DNA from 4 places in the Kitasatospora sp. NPDC058170 genome. Region 3 is predicted to be linked to each of the others. Evidence: riboswitches for the same ligand, from Rfam matches in the RefSeq annotation. Region 3 holds a riboswitch; each other region holds the start of a gene.
The links. Region 3 has a riboswitch for cyclic di-AMP ahead of ACFVVX_RS35955 (transglycosylase family protein). Riboswitches for the same ligand answer to the same signal wherever they lie in the genome.
Positions count from the first base shown of each region.

Region 1: another riboswitch for cyclic di-AMP. It lies ahead of ACFVVX_RS02145 (NlpC/P60 family protein); the one in region 3 lies ahead of ACFVVX_RS35955 (transglycosylase family protein).
Region 2: another riboswitch for cyclic di-AMP. It lies ahead of ACFVVX_RS16335 (family 16 glycosylhydrolase); the one in region 3 lies ahead of ACFVVX_RS35955 (transglycosylase family protein).
Region 4: another riboswitch for cyclic di-AMP. It lies ahead of ACFVVX_RS24905 (peptidoglycan DD-metalloendopeptidase family protein); the one in region 3 lies ahead of ACFVVX_RS35955 (transglycosylase family protein).

Region 1 is NZ_JBHVUV010000001.1:466,287-470,719, forward strand. Features, by position in the region: gene ACFVVX_RS02135 (NYN domain-containing protein) at 1-731, shown strand, start outside; gene ACFVVX_RS02140 (NlpC/P60 family protein) at 943-1,983, shown strand; cyclic di-AMP (ydaO/yuaA leader) riboswitch at 2,376-2,532, shown strand; gene ACFVVX_RS02145 (NlpC/P60 family protein) at 2,543-3,706, shown strand; gene ACFVVX_RS02150 (NlpC/P60 family protein) at 3,934-4,433, shown strand, end outside.
Region 2 is NZ_JBHVUV010000013.1:30,144-34,576, forward strand. Features, by position in the region: gene ACFVVX_RS16330 (hypothetical protein) at 1-1,619, opposite strand, end outside; cyclic di-AMP (ydaO/yuaA leader) riboswitch at 1,930-2,095, shown strand; gene ACFVVX_RS16335 (family 16 glycosylhydrolase) at 2,097-3,368, shown strand; gene ACFVVX_RS16340 (hypothetical protein) at 3,396-3,971, opposite strand; gene ACFVVX_RS16345 (IclR family transcriptional regulator) at 4,163-4,433, opposite strand, start outside.
Region 3 is NZ_JBHVUV010000052.1:23,456-27,888, reverse strand. Features, by position in the region: partial or broken gene ACFVVX_RS35970 (DUF501 domain-containing protein) at 1-54, opposite strand, end outside; gene ACFVVX_RS35965 (septum formation initiator family protein) at 26-535, opposite strand; gene eno (phosphopyruvate hydratase) at 680-1,966, opposite strand; gene ACFVVX_RS35955 (transglycosylase family protein) at 2,299-3,189, opposite strand; cyclic di-AMP (ydaO/yuaA leader) riboswitch at 3,195-3,366, opposite strand; gene ACFVVX_RS35950 (cytochrome P450) at 3,577-4,433, opposite strand, start outside.
Region 4 is NZ_JBHVUV010000022.1:149,946-154,378, forward strand. Features, by position in the region: gene ACFVVX_RS24895 (MFS transporter) at 1-249, opposite strand, end outside; gene ACFVVX_RS24900 (DUF2470 domain-containing protein) at 427-1,146, shown strand; gene ACFVVX_RS24905 (peptidoglycan DD-metalloendopeptidase family protein) at 1,627-2,658, opposite strand; cyclic di-AMP (ydaO/yuaA leader) riboswitch at 2,662-2,821, opposite strand; gene ACFVVX_RS24910 (MFS transporter) at 3,132-4,433, shown strand, end outside.

The sequences.
Region 1 (4,433 bases), on a different contig from region 3:
CCGCCGAGCTGGAGGCGCTGAAGGTGCAGGCGGCGGCCGAGCGCGGCGCCGGCGAGAGCGAGGCCCGGCGGCTGCGGCACCGGATCTCCGAGCTGGAGACCGCCGCCGAGCAGGGCCGCCGCTCGGCCCGCGAGGGGCGCAGCGTCGAGGACATGAGGCTGCGGCTGCTGCTGGACACCGTGCTGCAGTCGGCCCAGGGCCTGCAGCGGGAGCTGGCGCTGCCGGTCTCGCAGATCCGTCCGGCGGACCTGGTGGAGGCGGTGGTGCCGGGTTCGGCCTCGCCGCACGACGTGGCCCGGCGGGGGCTGGCGGAGGACGACCCGGCGCTGCTGGACCAGCTGCTGGCGATCCCGCAGGTCCACCTGGTGGTGGACGGCTACAACGTGACCAAGACCGGCTACCCGGCGCTGCCGCTGGAGCAGCAGCGGATCCGGCTGCTGGGCGGGCTGGCCATGCTGGCCCAGCGCACCCAGGCGGAGGTCACCTGTGTGTTCGACGGCCAGGACCTGGACGTCCCGGTGATCATGGCGCCGCCGCGCGGGGTGCGGGTGCGGTTCAGCCGGACCGGGGAGACGGCGGACGAGCTGATCCGCCGCCTGGTCAGGGCCGAGCCGCAGGGCCGTCCGGTGGTGGTGGTCTCCACCGACCGGGAGGTCGCGGAGGGCGTGCGGAAGGCGGGCGCGCGCCCCGTGGCCTCGGTGCTGCTGCTGAACCGGCTGGCCCGTCCCTGAGCCCTCCGCCACCGGGGGGAAACGGAGTGACGCCTGGTCAGCCGCCGGTTTGCGAAGGTGTGGCGATCTCGTGAAGTCATGGCGGTGGACGGGGGTTCACGCCATCGGGGGAGTGGCGCAATGCCGTGATCTTCACTAGGGTCTGGCGTCAAACCTATTTTCCGGATTCTCACTCAATCGGGTGAGGCCGATGGAAGAAGGAGCAGTCCCCTTGGCCTCCCACCGCCGTCCCAAGCAGGCGAGCCGCGCGCGGATCTCCGTGCTCACCGCCGCCGCAGCGACCGCGGTCGCCCTCTCCGCCCAGGTCAGCGCCCACGCTGCGCCCAACCCGTCCAAGAAAGAGGACGTGAAGGCGCAGATCGACCAGCTGAACGAGGAGCAGGAGCAGGCGGCGGAGAAGTACAACGGCGCCAAGGAGCGGACGGACCAGCTGCGCAAGCAGGCGGACCAGCTCCAGGACCAGGTGGCCCGGGGTCAGGACCAGATGACCCAGCTTCAGGCCGGGCTGGCCGAGGTGGCGGGCGCGCAGTACCGCACCGGGGGCATCGACCCGTCCGTGCAGCTGATGCTCTCCTCCGACCCGTCCGGCTACCTGGACAAGGCCTCCAGCGTGCAGCAGGCCAGCTCCAGCCAGGCCGAGGCGCTCAAGGGGCTGCAGGACCAGCAGCGCCGTCTGGACCAGCAGAAGACCGAGGCCGCGGCCGTCCTCGCCTCCCTGGACAACACCACCAAGGAACTGAACCAGGCCAAGGCGGACGTCAACCAGAAGCTCCGGGACGCCCAGGCGCTGCTGAACTCGCTCAGCGCCGCGGACCGGGCCGCCCTCAAGACCGCCCAGCAGCAGACCGACCGGGCCTCGCGCGACGCGGCCCGGGCCGACCTCGGCAGCCTGCCGCAGGCCTCCGGGTTCGCCGGGGCGGCCGTCTCCAACGCGATGAGCAAGCAGGGTTCGCCGTACGGCTGGGGCGACGTCGGCCCGAACACCTTCGACTGCTCCGGCCTGATGGTCTGGGCGTACGGCAAGGCCGGCGTCTCGCTGCCGCGCACCTCGCAGGCGCAGGCCAACTACGGCTCCCGGGTGCCCTCGCTGGCCGAGGCTCAGCCGGGCGACCTCATCATCTACCGCGACGACCGCAGCCACGTCGGGATGTACATCGGCAACGGCATGGTGGTGCACGCGCCGCACACCGGTGACGTGGTCAAGGTGATGAAGGCCGACGCGATGAAGATCAACGCCATCCGCCGGGTCTGACGGTCCCTCGGGCGCCGCGGGGCCAATCCGCCTCAATGTGCCTCAATGCCTCCAATCCGGACATTTGCTGACGCATCGACACGCCCGCCGCACGCCCCGCCCCTGGCTTGAGCCCCTGTGATGTGGGACACGCCATCGGCGGGGGTTGTCGGCCGCATGGTGAGAATCGATCAGCTCCGCGTACGGCGGCGATCACACCCGGTCATATTCACAAATGAACTTGGGACTTGTTCTGTCTTTTTTCTGACAAGGATTTGAACGGATCACGGTTCTGTCACTAGGGTCGGGATTCGAACCACCGCACAGTCGATCGCCCAGCCAGGGTGGCGGCGGGGGTTACCGCCGAGTTCGTGAAGCAGCGGGGCAGGTCTCCTGCCCGACGGGGAGCCCAGTAGTCGGGGGCGCTGTGGACCGGAGCCGGGGAACCACACGTTCCTCCGGGGTGAATCGGCGCCAGGTCGACCGGTGGAACGGTCGGTGAGGCGTCGTAGGGCGCGCTTCCAGCCCGAACCCGTCAGCTCACCCGGTAGGCGGATGTAGGAAGAAGGAGTCCGCCTTCGTGGCGTCCCATCGTCGTCCCAAGCCCGCCGGCCGCGCCCGCGTCTCGATCCTGACCGCCGCCGCCGCTGCGGCCGTCGCCCTCTCCGCGCAGTCCGGCGCCCACGCCGACCCGACGCCGACCAAGGACCAGGTCAAGGAGCAGGTCGACCAGCTCAACGAGCAGGCCGAGGTCGCCACCGAGAAGTACAACGGCGCGCAGGCCAAGCAGCAGGAGCTGCAGAAGCAGGTCGGCGAGCTCCAGGACAGGGTGGCGCGTCAGCAGGCCACGGTGACCGAGGCCCAGGGCGGCCTCGCCGAGCTCGCCGGCGAGCAGTACCGCAACGGCGGCATATCGCCGACCGTCCAGCTGATGCTCTCGTCCAGCCCGGACAACTTCCTGACCCAGGCCGGGGCGATGACCCAGGCCAGCAGCACCCAGTCCGGTGCGCTGAAGGACCTGCAGGAGCAGCAGCGCAGGCTCGACCAGGACCGCAACGAGGCCCAGGGCAAGCTCGGCGAGCTCGAGGCCACCACCCAGCAGCTGAAGGCGTCCAAGGAGGACGTCCAGGCGAAGCTGGCCAAGGCCCAGGACCTGCTCAACACGCTGACCGAGCAGGAGCGCGAGGCGCTGCGCCAGGCCGAGGCCAAGGCCGCCGCCGAGGCGAAGGCCAAGGCGGACGCCGCCAGGGCCGAGGCCAAGGCGAAGGCCGACGCCGAGCGGGCCTCCCGCGACAGCGCCCCCCGCAGCGACATCAGCGCGCCGTCCGAGGGGTCCTCCCCGGTGGCCAAGCCCGCCGCGCCGGCCAAGCCCGCCGCGCCCGCGGCCAACAGCTCGCGCGCCGCCGCCGCGATCGCCGCCGCCGAGAGCAAGCTCGGCGCGCCGTACGTCTACGGCGCCACCGGTCCGAGCTCCTTCGACTGCTCGGGCCTCACCGGCTGGGCGTACGCCCAGGCCGGCGTGTCGCTGCCGCGCACCTCGCAGGCGCAGGCCGGTGCCGGTACCCGGATCGGCTCGAACATCGCCGACGCCCAGCCGGGCGACCTGGTGATCTTCTACGGCGACAACCACCACGTGGGCATCTACGTGGGCGGCGGCCAGGTCATCCACGCCCCCAAGCCGGGTGCCTCGGTCCGCTACGAGGCGGCCTCCAACATGCCGGTCTCCGTCATCGTGCGCCTCTGATCCCCGATCGGCTCCGACAGGCCCGGTCTCCCCTCGCGGGAGGCCGGGCCTGCGGCTTTTCCGACGGGTCGAGCTGATGTCCGATTGAGGGTCAAATATTCGGGTTGGGAGGGGTTTGGACTCGATCGCCGCGACTCGCTAACGTCTGCCACCGGACTCCCGCTTCCCGAGCCGCCCGTTCCGGGGGTGGCGGCGGGGCCGGACCGCAGGATTGGAACCGCCACCGCATGGCCGTGCACCGCCGTCCCCAACTGTCAGGTGTACACGTCCTCGCCCGTGCGCTGGTGCTCACCGCGGCGGCCACCACCGCGCTGGGCGTGACGGCCGGCGGCAGCGCCCAGGCCGCCCCGGGGTCGCCGGACGGGCCGTCGAGCCGCAAGGACGTCAAGGCCCAGGTCGAGCAGCTGTACGAGGAGGCCGAGCAGGCCTCCGAGAAGGTCAACGCGGCCCAGGACGTCCAGCAGCGGCTGCAGGGCGAGACCGGCGCGCTCCAGCAGCAGATCGCCGTCGCCCAGGACGAGCTCAACCAGCTGCGCGGCGACCTCGCCACCGTCGCCGGCGCCGAGTACCGGGGCGGCGGCATGGCGCAGACCGTCCAGCTGATGCTCTCCACGAACCCCGAGGGCTACCTCACCAAGGCCCGCACCCTGGACCAGGCCGCCGAGCGGCAGAACGAGACGCTGCACGAGGTGGTGGCCCGTCAGCGCAGGCTGGACCAGCGGCGCAC
Region 2 (4,433 bases), on a different contig from region 3:
GCGGGCTTGGTCCAGGCGCTCAGGACGCCCCACTGGACGCCGGCGAAGAGGCTCAGCGCGGTGGCCACCGCGAGCACCGACAGGCCGGCCTCGCCGCCGCGGCGCAGCAGCGCCGGACGGGACGTGCCGCGCGGCGGGGCGGGGGAGGGGCGCAGCAGCAGTCCGACCGCGCCGATCGACATCAGGCCGATCACCACACCGGCGGCGGCGATCTTCTCGAAGTAGTACGAGTAGTAGCCGATGGTGTGCAGCTGCCACCACCCGAAGCCGCCGATCACCAGGCCCGCCCCGACGACCAGCACCAGCAGCGCCTGACCGGCGGCGGTGCGCCGGGTGGCCCGGCCGAGCGCGCCGAGCAGGGCGAGCAGCCCGCCGCCGAGCAACAGCACGCGGTCGGCGCCGACCATCGGTCCGGCCAGGTTCGAGGTGCCGGCGACGTCGAGGTCGGAGAGCACCGACACCGCACTGGGCAGCGCCGCCACTCCCAGCCCCGCGAGCAGGACGAGGGCGGTCGAGCGCCACCGGCCGGCGAAACGGCGCCGGTTGACCAGCACCCCGGCCGCCACGGCGAGGCCGACGAAGACCCCGTACAGGTTGTAGACGTAGGTGACGGTGATCAGGCCGGCCACGGCGGTCAGCAGGTGTTCGGTGTGCCCCATGGCCGGCCGTACCGCCAGCGGGAGGGCGACGGCGAGGAAGAGCAGACCGATGATCGTGGAGTCGAAGCCGTGTCCGACCAGGTCGGAGTAGTTGCCGGCGAGCATCAGCGAGGCCACGGTCGCGCAGGCGGCGGCGGCCTGCCAGCCGCGCAGCCGCGGGCCGCCGATCCACCGGGCCGCCCAGACCAGGGCGGCGCAGAGCAGCGCGTAGGCGGCCAGTACGTAGAGGAAGTAGCGGTTCATCGCGTCGAGCGCCGCACCGGGCGCGGTGGAGGAGCGGACCAGGGCGTCGACCCAGGCCAGCAGGAAGTGCGACCCCTGCGGGTACACCGCCTCGGCCGGGGTCATCATGTACGTCCTGGCCTGCTCCTGGTGCAGGAAGGCGTAGCCGCCGACGTGCCGGATGCCCTCGAAGTAGGAGAAGTGCCCGAGCCGGTCCTCGGCGGTGGCGATGTACGCCACCCGCTCGGTGAGCGACTTGCCCGCCACCGCGTGGTGCAGGTAGTACCAGACGCCGGTCGCGGTACCCGCCACCAGCAGGTCCGTCCCGCGCAGGCGCAGCGGCAGCCGCGGACGCCGGTCGGCCAGCCAGCCGGCCAGGCAGACGGTGCTGAGCAGCACCCCGGCGGTCGGCACCGGGTGGATGCCCCACGGCCAGACCGAGAAGAGCAGCCCGAAGGCCATCACGCCGGCGGCGGTGATCAGGCCGGCCGCGAAGAGCCGGTCGACCAGGCCGCCGCCGACCCGGATCAGTGAGGCCACGGCCAGCACCAGGACCGGCAGCAGCGCCAGGTCCAGCCCGGCCGGGTGCAGTGCGAGCGGAAGCAGCCAGGACGCCGCGAGGAGTCCGGCGAGCAGCGGGAGGCGGCGCCGCGGCGTCCCGCCCTCCTGGGGAGGGAGCTCTCCGGTGAACGGTGGAGCATCCGACGGTCGGTCCAGTACGGCAGACGAAAAGGCCATCGCGAAAGAGCGCTCTCTTCGATCGGGTCCTGCGTGTTCGCACCCCCCCGTCAGGACGCGATCCGGCCAGCACCCGTGGGTACACGACCTTCAAGGCGACATCATAAGCGCCACCGAACGCACACATGTACGAGGGTCCGGTCGGTGGACGCCCGTCCCGCCCCGGCCTGACCCGCCCGACCCGGTGTGAGCTGTGCGACAACCGCTCCCGATTCCTTGGCGCCGTCCGGACGGCCTGCCTAGCCTGCACGAGTCGTCCGCCCTCGCGGACCCCGCCGTCGGGACGCCGAGTCCTGTCCACCCGACGGCGTGCAACCGAGCACCACAGCGGACGGGAGCGGGGGACCCAAGGTCAGTGCCCGACCCGTGCGCTCCCGCGTACGGGCCGTGGCTAGGGGTGAAGCCGCTCCACAGGCGGCCGGGCAACCTCAGCCCGAACCCGACAGCTCACCTCGCAGGCGTGGCAGAGGAAACCCCATGCAGAAGCCTGCCCGGCGCACCGCACCGCGCCATGCCCGCCCCACCCACCGAGGCCGCAGGGCCGCCGTCGCCGCCACCGGCGCGCTCGCCATCAGCGGCGCCGGCCTGCTCGGCGTCCCGGCGCTCACCGGCGCCCAGGCGGCCACCGTGCCGACCGTCACCCAGGACAAGCTCGCCCCGGCCGCGATGGTCGCCGGCAAGGCCTCCGCGGCCTCGCTGACCGTGCACTCCTCGGCCTGCTTCACGGCCAAGACCGTCGGCGTGGGCGTCCGCGACGCGGCCGGCCGCAACCTCGACTTCCCCGGCAACCGCTCCAACGCGCAGATCTGCCCCACCGGCCTGTCGATCACCACCGGTACCCGCACCCTGCCCGCCGGGACGTACACCCAGTTCGGCTTCTGGCAGGACTCGGCCGGGGCCTGGCACAACCTGCCGTCCCAGAAGCTGGTGGTCTCCACCGCCACGGCCACCCCGACCCCCACCCCGACCCCCACCCCTGCGCCGACGTCCACGCCGACCCCCACCCCGGCGCCGACCGGCACGCCCACCACCGGCACGCCCACCACCGGTGCGCCGGTCGCGGGCAAGAGTCTGGCCTGGTCCGACGAGTTCAACACCCTCGCCCTGGGCTCGCGCTGGACCGCCGACAAGAGCAGCTCGTACCACTACGGCGACCACAACCCCAACGACAACAAGCTCGACTGGCTGAACAAGAACAACGTCGCCGTCTCCGGCGGCGCCGCCACCTTCACCGCCAAGCCGAGCAGCCACACCCTGGAGAACGGCAAGCAGGCCTGGGACACCGGGCTGCTCACCACCGAGTACTCCAGCGAGGGCTTCAAGGTGAAGACCGGCGACTACGTCGAGACCCGGGTCAAGCTCCCGGCCGGCACCGGTGCCTGGCCGGCGCTGTGGACGTGGAACGGCACCAGCGGCAACCACGGCGAGATCGACACCTTCGAGTACCACTCGGACAACGCCAACCTGCTGGAGCTGACCAACCACGTCAACGCCGACCACAAGTACGTCACCGACGCGAAGGCGATCGCCCACGACCAGTGGGTCACCGTCGGCACCCAGTACGGCGCCAACTCGGTCGACTGGTACATCAACGGGGTGAAGGTCTTCGCGGACGGCAAGGGCGTCGGCGCCAACTGGTCGGCCTACCTGATCCTCAACCTCTCCCTGAGCGCGGGGCAGTACCACCCCGCGCCGCAGGGAACGGCTCCGATCACCTTCGCCGCGGACTACGTCCGCGTCTACCGCTAGTGCCGGCCGTGGAGACCGTCCGCCCCGTCAGGAGCGGACGGTCTCCACGACCTGGATCGTGAACGGCTCGCGGTTGTTGTTTTCCTTCTGGTCGTCGTCGCTACGCACCGCGACATAGCCGCCGGTCAGCTCGCCGAGCGGGACGGTGGGGGCCAGCCGCAGCGGGATCAGCGCCGTTGCGCTGTCGTACGCCGGCAGACCCGCCGGGAAGACGCAGCGCACCCGGTGGCCGTTCTGGATCACCTGGCAGTCCTCGGGGAAGAACGGCTCCTCCGGCGTGACGCCCTCCGGCAGGGTGACCGTCACCCGGAACGACGAAGCGGTCCGGTCCGGGCCGAGGTTGGCGATGAAGGCGTGGAGCGTGGTGGTCCCGCCGGGCGCGGCGGCGTCGGGGTCGATCCGCACCACCTCCAGGTCGGACTTGGAGGCTGCCGCGGGCTTCGCGGGTGCGGCGGGCGCCGCGACCTCCGCCGCCGGGGCGCCCCCCGGCGCCGGGTCGGCGTCCGAACACGCCCACGCGGGCCCGGTGGCCAGCACCACCAGCGCCGCCCCCACCGTCAGTGACCTGCCGAAGTAACCCCGTACGGACCCACTGCGCGACATTGCCGCTCACCCTGCCCTCTGCGTTCCGGCGCCCCGCACCGTCGCGGGCCGCGTCCGCCCCAGCGTGACCGAGCGGCCCGCCGCGGCCGGGCCGACCCGCCCTCGGGCCGCTCGAACGGGCGAACAGGTCCACCGGAAGCCGAGCCGGACCGGTCCGACCCAGCTTGCGGGACGGCAGGGGTGACCACCCGTCAGGGCGCCAGCACCCGCCCCAGCCGGGTCGCGATCTCCTGCATGACGGGGACGAGGGAGGCCGCGCCGGCCTGCTCCTCCAGGGCCCGGATCCGCGCCTCGGGACCGGAGACCGAGAGCGCCGTCGGGGTCGGCGCCCCCGGCACCGCGAGCGCGATGCAGCGCACCCCGATCTCCTGCTCCTGGTCGTCCACCACGTAGCCGCGCTCGCGCGCCTGCGCCAGCTGGTCCAGCAGCAGCTGCGGGTCGGTCACCGTGTACGAGGTGTGC
Region 3 (4,433 bases):
GGTGTCGGAGACGTTGGGGTGGTTCTCAGTGGTCATGGGGGGAGCTGTCTCCAGCAGAGGCGGGGGCGGGGACTGTTGGGGCGGGTGGGGCGAGGGCGGCGGTGTCGGCGGCGTCCACCGAGTCCCAGACGCTCGCGTACCAGGGCTTGGCGGCCTTCACCGGCCCGGTCGAGCCGGTCGAGCCGGACGCGCCGGGGGCGGAGGGGTTGGCGGCGGGCGGGCCGTCGGGCGCGGAGGAGCCGGCGGCGCCCTGGCCGGCCGGGGACACCGAGATGTACGGGGTCTCCCCCGGCATCGCGTAGTGCAGCCGGGCGCGGGCCTGCGCCTTGACGTACTCCGGGTCCTGCCAGCGGGCCTTGTCCCGGCGCAGCTGCTCGACCTGCTGCTTGGCGTGCTCGGCCTTCGCCCGCTGGGCGGAGATCTCGGAACGCTGGGAGATGAACTGCCGCGTCGGGTAGGCCAGGATCGCCACCAGCGAGCAGAGCACCAGGACGAGGACGGTCGCCCGGCTCGTGAAGCGAGGCCGGGCTGCCAAGCCCGGGATCCTCCAGCCTGCCATCTCCCGTATCCCCTCCTGGTCGCGACGGTGCCCCGCCGTCCACCCTACGGGGTGAACGGCGGGGCACCGGTCAGGCGTGCGCTACCGGACGGGCTCGGCCGTCGTGCCGAGCGCTCGGGCTCAGCCCTCGTGCTTGAAGCGCGGGAAGGCGCCGCGGCCGGCGTACTCGGCGGCGTCGTCGAGGATCTCCTCGATGCGCAGCAGCTGGTTGTACTTGGCGACGCGCTCGGAGCGGGCCGGGGCACCGGTCTTGATCTGGCCGCAGTTGGTCGCGACGGCCAGGTCGGCGATGGTGACGTCCTCGGTCTCGCCGGAGCGGTGCGACATCATGCAGCGGTAGCCGTTGCGCTGGGCCAGCTCGACGGCGTCCAGGGTCTCGGTCAGCGAACCGATCTGGTTCACCTTCACCAGCAGCGCGTTGGCGGTGCCGGTCTCGATGCCCTTGGCCAGGCGGGCCGGGTTGGTGACGAACAGGTCGTCGCCGACCAGCTGGACCTTGTCGCCCAGCTTGACGGTCATGGCCTTCCAGCCGTCCCAGTCCGACTCGTCCAGCGGGTCCTCGATGGAGACCAGCGGGTACGCGGCGACCAGCTCGGCGTAGTACTCGATGAGCTCGGCGGCGGAGATCGCCTTGCCCTCGAACTGGTAGGCGCCGTCCTTGTAGAACTCGGAGGCGGCGACGTCCAGGGCGAGCGCGATGTCCTTGCCGGGCACGTAGCCGGCCTTCTTGATGGCCTCGGTGATGAGGTCCAGGGCCTCGCGGTTGCTGTCCAGGTTCGGCGCGAAGCCGCCCTCGTCGCCGAGGCCGGTGGACAGGCCGCGCTCCTTCAGCACGCCCTTGAGCGTGTGGTAGACCTCGACGCCCCAGCGGACGGCCTCGGAGAAGGACTCCGCGCCGATCGGGGCGATCATGAACTCCTGGATGTCGACGTTGGAGTCCGCGTGCGAGCCGCCGTTGAGGATGTTCATCATCGGGACGGGCAGGACGTGCGCGTTCGGGCCGCCCAGGTAGCGGAACAGCGGCAGGTCGCTGGCCTCGGAGGCGGCGTGCGCGACGGCCAGCGAGACGCCCAGGATGGCGTTGGCGCCGAGCGAGGACTTGTCCGGGGTGGCGTCCAGGTCGAGCATGGCCTGGTCGATCAGGCGCTGCTCGGTGGCGTCGTAGCCCACCAGCTCCGGGCCGATCTGCTCGATGACGGCCAGGACGGCCTTCTCCACGCCCTTGCCGAAGTAGCGGTTCTTGTCACCGTCGCGGAGCTCCAGGGCCTCGAAGGCCCCGGTGGAGGCACCCGACGGGACAGCGGCACGGCCGGTGCTGCCGTCGTCGAGGCCGACCTCGACCTCGACCGTGGGGTTGCCACGCGAGTCGAGAATCTCACGGGCTACGACGACATCGATGGACGGCACGAGGCATCTCCTAGCGGAAGCAGGGGTCCGGCTGACGGTGGTGCTGTCGGCGGGACGATTGCGGAGTCGTTACGAACCAGAGCCTAACCGCACGGGCTCCCAGGGCCACGTCGGCCTCGGTCCCGTCTCAGCGTGTGGCCTGGCTACCCACCGGTAGTTCACCTGGTTGCCCCATGGGATGCACCCAGAGGCGGACGAAGGGGGCCGAACCCGGCCCCCTTCGTGACGCCGCGTTCGCGCTTGCGGCATTCGCGGCCGCAGCGCCGGCGGTTGCGCTGCCGCGGGTGCGAGTACTACCGCGGGTGCGGGTGCGGCCGGCCGGGGTGCGGGGGTCAGCCGAGGGTGAGCACCTGGCCGGGGACGATCAGGTCCGGGTCGCCGCCGACGGTGCCGCGGTTGCCGTCGTACAGGGCCTGCCAGCCGCCGGAGAGGTTCTGACCGGCGGCGATGGTGGACAGCGTGTCGCCGGACTGGACGGTGTAGCCGTGACCGCTCCTCGGCGCGGCGGCCTGGGCGGCGGGGGCGGCCGCCGGGCGGGCGCCCTGGTTCCCGCCCTGGTGCCCGGCCTGGCCGGCGTACTGCTGGTAGACGCTCTGGTGGCTGGTCCAGTACCAGGCGCCGTTGTTCTGGTACCAGAACACCTTGGCGTCGGCGTCCCAGCCGGACTGGCCGGAGGGGCCGGGGGCCTGGGTGTACTGCTGCACCGGCTGCTGGGCTGCGGGCTTCTGGGCGGCCGGCTTCTGGACCGGCTTGGGGGCCACCGGCTGCTGGGCGGCAGGCTTCTGAACCGGCTTCGGGGCGGCGGGGCCGGCGTCCGTCGAGGTGTCGACCGAGGCGGGCGCGCCACCCTTGCTCAGACCGGCCTTCTGCGAGCAGACGGGCCAGGCGCCCGGGCCCTGCGAGGCGAGGACCTTCTCGGCCACGGAGATCTGCTGGGCCTTGCTGGCCTGGTTGGCCTGCGGGGCGTAGGAGCCGCCGCCGTACGCCTTCCAGGTGCTGGGGGTGAACTGCAGGCCGCCGTAGAAGCCGTTACCGGTGTTGATGCTCCAGTTGCCACCGCTCTCGCACTGCGCGACCGCGTCCCAGGTGGAGACGGGGGCCGCCGAGGCGCCGGTGGCGGAGAGGAGCGGCAACGCGAGTCCGACGCCCGCCACGCCCGCGACGGCGATGGCCTTCTCGGTCTGGGTGCGACGACGGTGACGGCCAGTTCCAACGAACAGCATGAAGGTGTCCCTCTCCGCACGCCTGCGAGGTGAGCTGTCGGGTTCGGACCGGGAGGTGGCCCGGCCGCGTCGCGCGGAAGGCTGTCAGCCCGCGCGGGCGGCTTCACCCCAAGCCGTGGGGAACGGCGCTAAACCTGGGTCCCCCGCCCCTGCCCAAGGGTCTGGTCGGTTTCCCGTGATGCGGCGGGCAGGATTCGGCGTTCCGCACACGAGGTCCGCAGCTGCGAACTCCAGGGAGAGTAGACAGATCCTCACATCAATCACAAGCTCATATCGCAGATATCACATGGAAATTACGACGCGTGGCCGATCGCCTACCAACGGAGCCGGTATGTCCGGATTGATGGCGGTTCAGATCGGCCACGCAGGCGTACTGGCGACTCCCCGTCAGCGCGTCGAGGTCTCGGACCGGGTTTCGGACGGGGTTTCGGACGGCGTGTCGGCCGATGCGTCGACCGGGATCTCCGGTGTGAATTCCACCGGCAGTTCGCGAAGCCCCCGCATGATCAGACCACCCCGCCAGCGCAGGTTCTCCGGGCTTTCGGCGAGCCGCAGATCGGGCAGCCGGGTGAACAGGGTGGACAGTGCGGCGCGTCCCTCCAGCCGGGCCAGCGGGGCGCCGATGCAGTAATGGATGCCGTGGCCGAAGCCCAGGTGCGGGTTGTCGGCGCGGGCCAGGTCGAGGGTGTTCTCGTCGGCGAACCGCGCCGGGTCCCGGTCCGCCGCCGCGAGCACCACCAGCACCGGGTCGCCGACCGGGATCTCCACCCCGCCGATGGTCAGCGGGCTGGTCGCGAAGCGCCAGGTCGCCAGCTCCACCGGCCCGTCGTAGCGCAGCAGTTCCTCGATACCGGTATCCAGCAGGCCGGTCTCGCCGCGGGCGATCGACCCCTGCAGCAGCGCCCGCTGGTCCGGGTTCCGGAACAGCGCGTACATGCCGTTGCCGATGAGGTTGATGGTCGTCTCGAAGCCGGCGAACAGGAGCACGAAGCACATCGCCGCGGCCTCGTTCTCGGTCAGGTGCTCACCGTGGTCGCTGGCGCGGATCAGGCCGGAGATCAGGTCGTCGCCGAGGTCCGCCCGCTTGCGGTGGATCAGGTCCGCCAGGTACGCCCGCATCCGCTTGACCGCACGCGCCACCCCGCCGCGCGGGCCCCCGCCGTGGCGGATCATCATCCCGGCCCAGTCCCGGAAGTCGTCCTGGTCCTCGGGCGGCACGCCGAGCAGGTCGCAGATCGCGTAGA
Region 4 (4,433 bases), on a different contig from region 3:
CAGGTTCCCGACGATGAACAGGCCCATCAGCGCCAGCAGCATCCCCTTGCGGGGGGCCTTGGTGCCGAGGACGGTGAGCAGGGGGCCGCCGACCACCACGCCGAGCGCGTAGCCGGAGATGAGCAGGCCGGCGGTGGGGATGGACACCGAGAAGTCGCCGGCGACCTCGGGCAGCAGGCCCATGATCACGAACTCGGTGGTGCCGATGCCGAAGGCGCTGATCGCCAGCGCCAGGAGCGCGAGGGGCATGAGGGGACCGCTTTCCAGAGCAGGATGATTGCGTACGCAACTACCAGCGTCGACAATACGACCGGACGCCGGATACTTGCAAGCGCGCCATATCCCCACCCGCACATTCACCGTGGCGCCTTGCCCTCACCCTCTCCAGTCATTAGGTTAGGCTCACCTAACTGACTGGAGGTCGTCATGAGCCAGAGCCCCACCGACGTCGAGGCGCCCGAACCCACCGCCGCCGAACGGGTCTGCAGCCTGCTCACCGCGACCTCCTCCGTGGTGGTCCGCGCCTGCGGCGAGTACCACGAACTCGACACCCCGGTATCGGTGCACGGCGCCGGACTGCGCATGTGCGCGCCGCTCGACGCGCCGCTCACCGTCGCCGCCGCCCGCGCCACCGAGGGACTCGCCGTCGTCCTGGACCTCACCGACATCGCCCCGGTCGCCGTCCGCGACCGTGTGCGCGGCCGGGTCTCCCTGGCCGGCCGCCTCCACCTCGCCCACCTCACCGACGACGGCCTCAGCGTCCACCTGCGCCTGGACGTCGCACACGCCGTGCTCTCCACCCCGTACGGCACCACCGCGCTCACCGGCGCCGACCTCGCCCTCGCCGCGCCCGACCCGCTCGCCCGCTACGAGGCCGGGCTGCTCACCCACCTGGCCGACGACCACCCCGACGCGCTCGCCGTGCTGACCCGGCTGCTCGACCCGAACCTGCTCGCCGAGCGCCCCGACGTCCGCCCGCTCGCCCTCGACCGGTACGGCCTGGTGCTCCGCCTGGACCACCAGCACGGCCACCGCGACGTCCGCCTGGTCTTCCCCGAACCCGCCGGGGACACCGAGGACTTCGGCCTGCAGGTACACCAGCTGCTCACCGTCGCCCACAACAGGCTGCCCGCCCACCGGAACTAGTGCCGCGTCAGGCAACCTTCGCCCCGTCACGACGCCCGGCACGCACTCTCGCCGCACCGGCCGAAAGCCCAAGTACGTCCAGTACGAGGACTTCCGGCCGGCACGCCGATAGCACGCACCGGACGCCGCTCCTTGACGGGCAAAAGTTGCCTGACGCGGCACTAGGTCCTGTCCGGCCGATGAGCGGGCGGACAGGCTTACAGGCATCAGGACATGACGGACCGTCACGCCGAACATGAACGCACCCGGAAACGACAGCGGCCGGCCCGGCTCGCGAAGGAGGTTCGCGAACCGGGCCGGCCTGGGCGTGTCCCGCGCCCGTGGTGCCGCTGTGGTGCGGCGATTCCCCGGTCGAGCGGTCACCCGACATGACCATCCCGGAGGTCGTTCGCCCCGCATCCAGCGGTGCTCCGAGGGCCGCCCGAAAGCGGCCGATCAGGGCCGACCGGTCGGAGCCGACCGGTCAGCGGGGGCGACCGATCAGATGCTGACGCCGTGGGCGCGCAGGTAGGCGATCGGGTCGATGTCGGAGCCGTACTCCGAGCCGGTGCGGATCTCGAAGTGCAGGTGCGGGCCGGTCACGTTGCCGGTCGCGCCCGACAGGCCGATCTGCTGACCGGCGGTCACGGTCTGGCCGATCGAGACACCGATCGAGGACAGGTGCGCGTACTGGGCGTACTTGCCGTCGGCGAGCTTGATCTCGACCTCGTTGCCGTAGGCGCCGCCGTTGCCGGCCTTCACCACGGTGCCGGCCGCGATGGCGCGCAGCGGGGTACCGGTGGAGGCGACGAAGTCGGCGCCGGTGTGGTGGCCGGAGGACCACATCGAGCCGGCCACGCCGTAGGCGGTGCCGAGCTTCGGGTTGGCGACCGGGGAGACGTAGCCGGAGGTGCTGGCGACGGCGGCCGGGGCCGGGGTGGCGGCCGGGGCGGCCGGCTTCGCGGCGGGGGCGGCCGGCTTGGTGGCCGGGGCCTGGGCCGGCTTGGCGGCCTGGACCGGCTTCGGGGCCTCGGCCTTCGCGGCCGGCTTGACCGAGTCCTGCGAGGTCTGCGGCTTGGCGGCCGGAGCGGCCGGCTTGGCGGCCTCGGCGGCGGCCGGAGCGGCGGCGGCCTTGGCGGCCAGCGCGAGGTGCTGACCCGGGAAGATCAGGTTCGGGTTGGCACCGATGACCGAGCGGTTGTGCTCGTACAGCGCCTGCCAGCCGCCCTCGACGTTCTTGGCATCGGCGATCTTCGACAGGGTGTCCCCGCCGACGACCTTGTAGCTCTGGTCGGCCTGGGCGGCGGCCGGAGCCGCGGCCGGGGCGGCCTGCTGCGCGGCGGCCGGGGTGGCGTCGACGCTGGTGGCGCCGGTCCAGGTGCTGGTCTGCTCGGTCTTGGCGGCCGGAGCGGTGTGGGCCTGGGCGCTGATGGTGGTCACCAGCGGGAGGGCGAACGCGGCGCCGGTGACGGCGGTGGCGATACCGATGCGGACGGCGCGGGGCAGGGCGATACGACGAGCCTGTGCGGGCATGGGGTATTTCCTCTCCGACGCCTGCGAGGTGAGCTGTCGGGTTCGGGCTGGAGTTGCCCGGCCGCACGTGCGGCTTCACCCCAAGCCGGACCGTGAATTCCGGTCCGGCGACTTACCTTTGGGTCCCCCGCTCCTGCCGAACAGAGTTCAGTTCGTACCACCGGGCAGCGGCAGGACTAGGCGTTCCACCCGGTGGCCACCCGGGCCAATGCCGGGCGGTCGCTGAACTAAAACCCATCCGTCCGGGTGAAGCAATGTCGATCTCTTGAACCCGCAACAAAAGCCGGGGGCACCGTGACGCTCCGAATGATCGGCTGTGCGGTGCGCACACAATCCATTGACCGCCCGCGATCGTTCGACCACGTTCCGTCCATTTCATGACCGGTGCGCATGCGATCACGCACGGAAAGCCATCCGCCGACACACCGCCGGTGAGCCTTGTCACGTCGGCCCCCGGGGCGCACGATCAGGCCGTGGCCACCTCCGAGGCCGGCACCCTGCGCCTGGGCACCGCGCAGGGACGCTGGGTACTACTGGCGACCGTGCTCGGCTCCAGCATGGCGATGCTCGACGGCACGGTGGTGAACGTCGCCCTGCCCCGGATCGGCACCGATCTCGGTGCTCCGCTCGCCGCCCTGCAGTGGACGCTCAACGCCTATCTGCTCACCCTGGCCGGGCTGATCCTGCTCGGCGGGGCGCTCGGCGACCGCTACGGGCGGCGCCGGGTCTTCCTGCTCGGCGTGGTCTGGTTCGCACTCGCCTCCGCGGCCTGCGCCGCCGCGCCCACCATCGGGGTGCTGATCGCCGCCCGGGCCGTCCAGGGCATCGGCGGGGCACTGCTCACCCCCGGCTCACTGGCGATGCTCCAGGCCGTCTTCCACCCGGACGACCGCTCGGCCGCGGTCGGCCTCTGGTCCGGCCTCGGCGGGGTGTCGGCCGCGATCGGGCCCTTCCTCGGCGGCTGGCTGGTGGACGGCCCGGGCTGGCGGTGGATCTTCCTCTTGAACGTGCCGCTCGCCGTCCTGGTGGTCGCGGTCGCGTCCCGGCACGTCCCGGAGAGCCGGGACGAGAGCGCCACCGGGCGGTTCGACGTGCTCGGCGCCGCACTGGCCGCGCTCGCCCTCGGCGCGGTCACCTACGCGCTGACGGCCGCGGGCAGCGGACTCTCCCCCGGGGTCTGGGTGACCGGCGCGGCCGGCCTCGCGCTCGGCGCGGCCTTCGTCGCCGTCGAGCGCCGCACCGCGGAGCCGATGCTGCCGCTCGGCCTCTTCTCCTCCCGGCTGTTCACCGCCGTCAACCTGGTCACCCTCTGCGTGTACGCGGCCTTCAGCGGCGTCTTCTTCCTCCTGGTCGTCCAGCTGCAGATCGTCTCGGGCTTCTCCCCCCTGGTCTCCGGGCTGGCCCTGGTGCCGATCACCGTGCTGATGCTGGCGCTGTCCGCGCGGGCCGGCCGGCTGGGCAAGCGGATCGGGCCGCAGCTGCCGCTCACCGTCGGCCCGCTGCTCTGCGCGGCCGGCGTGCTGATGATGCTGCGGATCGGGCCGGACGCCTCCTACTGGACGGACGTCCTGCCCGCCGTCACCGTGATGGGCTGCGGGATGGTCCTGCTGGTGGCGCCGCTGACCGCCACCGTGCTGGCCGCGGTGGAGGTCCGTCACGCGGGCATCGCCAGCGGCGTCAACAACGCGGCCGCCCGCGCGGCAGGCCTGCTCGCGGTCGCCGCCCTGCCGGCACTGGCCGGCCTGAGCGGCGACGCCTACCAGGTCCCGGCCTCG